2 regions of the Caldalkalibacillus uzonensis genome follow, and region 2 is predicted to be linked to the other one. Evidence: predicted binding sites of a transcription regulator. Region 2 holds the regulator's gene; the other holds the start of a gene.
The links. The regulator Rex, encoded in region 2, represses fermentation and respiration genes when NADH is low (regulators of the CRP and FNR family bind a similar motif). The targets are predictions, from matches to a motif close to TTGTGAAATATTTCACAA.
Positions count from the first base shown of each region.

Region 1: the regulator Rex is predicted to act here: its motif matches at 956-973, upstream of J2S00_RS10805 (AtpZ/AtpI family protein).

Region 1 is NZ_JAUSUQ010000007.1:158,984-161,184, reverse strand. Features, by position in the region: gene atpB (F0F1 ATP synthase subunit A) at 1-287, opposite strand, end outside; gene J2S00_RS10810 (ATP synthase subunit I) at 308-697, opposite strand; gene J2S00_RS10805 (AtpZ/AtpI family protein) at 700-909, opposite strand; gene J2S00_RS10800 (hypothetical protein) at 1,115-1,252, opposite strand; gene J2S00_RS10795 (sensor histidine kinase) at 1,474-2,201, opposite strand, start outside.
Region 2 is NZ_JAUSUQ010000014.1:16,172-18,372, forward strand. Features, by position in the region: gene tatC (twin-arginine translocase subunit TatC) at 1-642, opposite strand, end outside; gene J2S00_RS15945 (twin-arginine translocase TatA/TatE family subunit) at 753-938, opposite strand; gene J2S00_RS15950 (redox-sensing transcriptional repressor Rex) at 943-1,608, opposite strand; gene J2S00_RS15955 (MogA/MoaB family molybdenum cofactor biosynthesis protein) at 1,608-2,096, opposite strand; gene moaC (cyclic pyranopterin monophosphate synthase MoaC) at 2,098-2,201, opposite strand, start outside.

The sequences.
Region 1 (2,201 bases), on a different contig from region 2:
ATGCTAAGAAAATTACCAATAAAGATAAACATGATTAACGCCAAAGCCAGCATGACAAACTGGTTGTTGCGTGCAGAGTGCATAGTGCTGCCCACTAGGCCGCGAATAAATTCAACCATCCATTCCATGAAGTTTTGCATGCCGGACGGTTTGCCTGTATGAGCCTGCCGTGCACCCGCATAAGCAACAGCAAAAGTTAATGCGGCGGTGATCGTGACCATTAGAACAACCGTAAAACTAAACTCCAGAAAACCTAGCAAGGTAAAAGTTGGCTCTTTGTACTGCAAGCAGTATTCACCCCTTTCTGCTACTTCTCTTGTTTAAGTTGATCATATATAGCATCGCCTATGGCGAATACTGTCGGCATCATCAACCCAATGACCAGACCAATGTAATCAAAATAGTGGGGGTAGATCATCACCATCACGGCAGCAAGTGAAACCAAAGCCAGCCGGGTCATGGTTCCCAAGTTGGGCAGCGGCTCTCCTTTTGCTGCGGCTTGTCCAAAATACTGGACGCGTTTGGTCAGATGAATCGCACCGATATACCCAATGCATAATCCCAAGCCCATCCCGGCAAAGAAAGAGGGATAGCCGGAAAATCCCCATCCCAAAACGACGAAAGCCAAGCTAAACAAGAAAAAGCGCGTCAGACGCCTGATGCGTCCCACCATATCTTCAAACATAACAAACTCCATTGTCACAGATACTTTTTCACAACAGGGATAATACTTAGGATACCGGCTCCCAGCCCCGCAAACACACCGATGATGAGCCCCAGCGGTTCTGTACCCAGCCACTGGTCCGCCTGACGCCCCAACCAATAGCCGATAATGGTACAGGCAGCCAGATCGATGCCGATCAAACTGACCACTGATAAGGCTCGCCACGGGGAGTTGGAACCAGCCACACATAAACCCCCTCTGTCTCGTTAAGCACGAAAAGTGAATCGCTTCCAGTGAACTCCTTCACAACTAAAGATACCTGTTATATCGTATAATATTGACTTATGTTTGTCAATGTGAAGGAAATCATTTTCCATTCCCAAAAGTTTGTCAAAATTGTGTCTAAAAAGCGAAAAAAAAAAGCCCTGCAGGGGCAGGGCAGCCGCTTCATTAGTTGCTGCTTTCACCTTCACCGGCAGGCTCTTGAACATCAGCTGGTTGTTCTGTACCCGGGTCATCCGCACCTTCGGCACAGCCGACCAGCAAAATGGAGACTAAAGCTAAACTGAGCAACAGTTTTTTAAACATATCAATCGCCCTCCTTGTTTTAAATCAGACAGTTAACTGACCATCCTTTGTTTCATACACTGGATTGTCTTCACAACCGGCAGCTCCGGTTTGTTAACCTCTAGTATAGAGGGCAAACATGACCACACTTTAACCAAATTGTGAACACTTATGAACATAATGTGAAAAAAATGTGAACATTTTTTCCGGAGCTGGGAGGGCCCTCTCTCACCGTAGCCTATTTAGGCTTTCGCTCGTCTAAGGGGAAATGTGACCGTAAAGGTGGTCCCCTTGCCCACCTCACTCTGCACCTCAATCGTACCCCCGTGCAGCTCCACCAGTTCTTTGACTATCGCTAAGCCCAAGCCTGTTCCTCCTTCTTTTTTAGAGCGCATGCGATTCACTTTGAAAAAGCGGTCCCAAATTTTGGGCAAGTCATGGGAGGGAATACCAATCCCCGTATCGGTGATTGAGACAATGATGGATTGATGATTAGATCTAATGGTGATCCGAATGGTGCCATTCTCTGTAAATTTAATCGCATTGCCAAGTAAATTGTTAAAGATCTGCTCCAAGCGGACTGGGTCAGCCCACAACGCCGGTAAATCATCCGGATAATCGACATGGATCTCGTTGTGCCGCTCTTCTGCCTTGGCTTCCTGCAGGAAGACGACTTTTTCAATAATCTCTCCCACCTGAACATGGTAAGGTTCCAGTTTAATATCTCCTTTTTCCAGTTTGATTAAATCCATCATGTCGTCTACCAGCCGGTTTAAGTGCATCGTTTCCCGGTACATCACATCATAATAACGCCGCTTCGACTCTTCATCCTTAACCAATCCATCCTGCAATGCTTCCAAAAAGCCTTGCATGGATGTTAATGGGGTGCGCAATTCGTGGGAAATATTGGCCAAAAATTCATCACGCTTCTGCTCCTGGGCTTGACGCTCGTTCTCTACCTGTTCCAGTT
Region 2 (2,201 bases):
CAACGGCACAGTGACCAAAAGGTGGGAAAGGAGCTCAGGAGGCGTAATTAAGGCCGCAATGACAAACAGGGCAAAATAGGCGTACTTACGCATGCGTTTTAACAGCAACGGGGAAACCACACCCAACCGGGTGAGAAAGAGAACCAGTAGCGGCATTTGAAAGATGAAACCAAAGGGAACAACCAGCGTGAACATAAACTGAAAATAGTGGATCATACCGTACATCTCTTCCGCCCCAAGCCGGCTGGCAATCCCCGTCATAAACTGAATGACAAAAGGGAACAACCAATAATAACCGAACGCCAAGCCGGCAACAAACAGAACGGCAGCCCCTGGAATGTAGGCCAGGGTGATTTTACGTTCTTTCTCGGTTAAACCTGGGCTAACAAAGGCCCAGATTTGGTACAACGCAAATGGAAAGGTTATCACCAAACCAACGACGATGGAAAACAGGAAAAAAACCTTAAAGGCATCAGTTAAACCGATGACCACCCAGGGAATCTGAGCAGCCACCGGTTGTTTTTGCAGATACTGCACCACGTTATCGGCGAGGAAAAATCCCAATACCATGGACACAAGAAAAAGGATCAAAACATAGATGACCCTTTTTCTCAATTCACCGATATGTTCCATGACGCTCATATCATCGCTTTGCTTGTGCTTAATATTGGTTCTTTTGATATGTTTGGGTATGGAACGCTGTTCCTGCTCCATTTCTCTCTCCTCCGGCACCAGGCAGTTTAAACAATTGTTTAACGATCGTTTTTCTCTTCTGTTTGCTTCGGTTTATCCTCATCAACCAGGCCATTGGTGGCATTTTTAAATTCACGCAAGGTTTTTCCAAAGGCACGGCCCAATTCAGGCAGTTTGCTCGGCCCGAACAAGAGCAGTGCCACTAAAATAATTAAAATTAAACTGACAGGTCCGATAGTTGGCATTTGTTTATCCCTCCAATTTATCCAATCCTTCTTCCTTAGAAGGTGAAGGATAATGTTTTAAAAAGTAAATCAGGGTTTGTAATTCGATGGTCAGATCAATATGATGGATACGGATATGATCTGGCACATCAATTCTGGCAGGGGTAAAGTTAAGGATCCCTTTGATGCCAGCTTTGATCAGCAGGTTTACTGTCTCTTGAGCCACTTGGGCCGGCACCGTTAAAATGGCAATGGGGGTGTCAGCCAGGTCCCCTTCCTGGAGATTGTCCAAAGCATAAATGGGGATCCCGCCAATGGTTTGGCCAATCTTGTGCGGATCAACGTCGTAGGCTTTCATAATTTTGATGTTGTGGCTTTTTTGGAAATTATAGCGCAACAGGGCCGTACCCAGGTTACCAACCCCGATGAGCACCACGCCTGTTTTATTATCTTGTTCTAAGATTTTCCGAAAAAAGGACAATAAATACTCCACATTGTACCCATAACCTTTGCGGCCCAGCGCTCCAAAGTAGGAAAAATCCCGCCGGATGGTGGCTGCATCTATTTTAACAGCTTCGCTCAGTTCCGTCGATGAGATGCGCTGTTTTCCTGCCCTTTTAATATTTTCCAGCACCCGGTAATACAACGGCAGCCGCTTGGCTGTGGCTTGCGGAATCCGTTGCTCGCTCATCAGGCATTAACCCCTTCTTCACCACGCAAAATAGTCAAAGCGTTAGGCAATTGATCAATGATTGCTTCTAAACAGGTTTGAGCATCTTGCACAGCACCCGGAAGGTTAATAATGAGCGAGTTGCCGCGCGTACCGCAAATGGCGCGGGTAAACATGGCCAAGCGGGAGCTCTCCAGTGCTTTGCGCCGCATCTCTTCAGCCATGCCTGGAACGACGCGGTCAATCACCTGTCTGGTCGCTTCAGGGGTGACGTCATCCGGACTTAAGCCTGTTCCGCCCACAGTGACCAGCAAATCCACTTGGTGACGGTCGGTGATCTCAATCATATTTTCTTTCAGGGTTTCGATACAATCCGGCAAGACACGGTAGATGATAACATTGGCTTCCAGATGGTGGGTTAACACATCTTTTACCGCCGGCCCGCTGTTATCCACCCGCTCCCCCCGTGATGCTTTATTGCTCGCTACAACAATGGCCACTTTCCACATACTAACGTTCCTCCCTCTTGAAATCTCCGCTTTTGCCTCCTGTTTTTTTCAGGAGATAGGTGGGGCCAATCACCATGCCTTTGTCCAATGCTTTACACATATCAT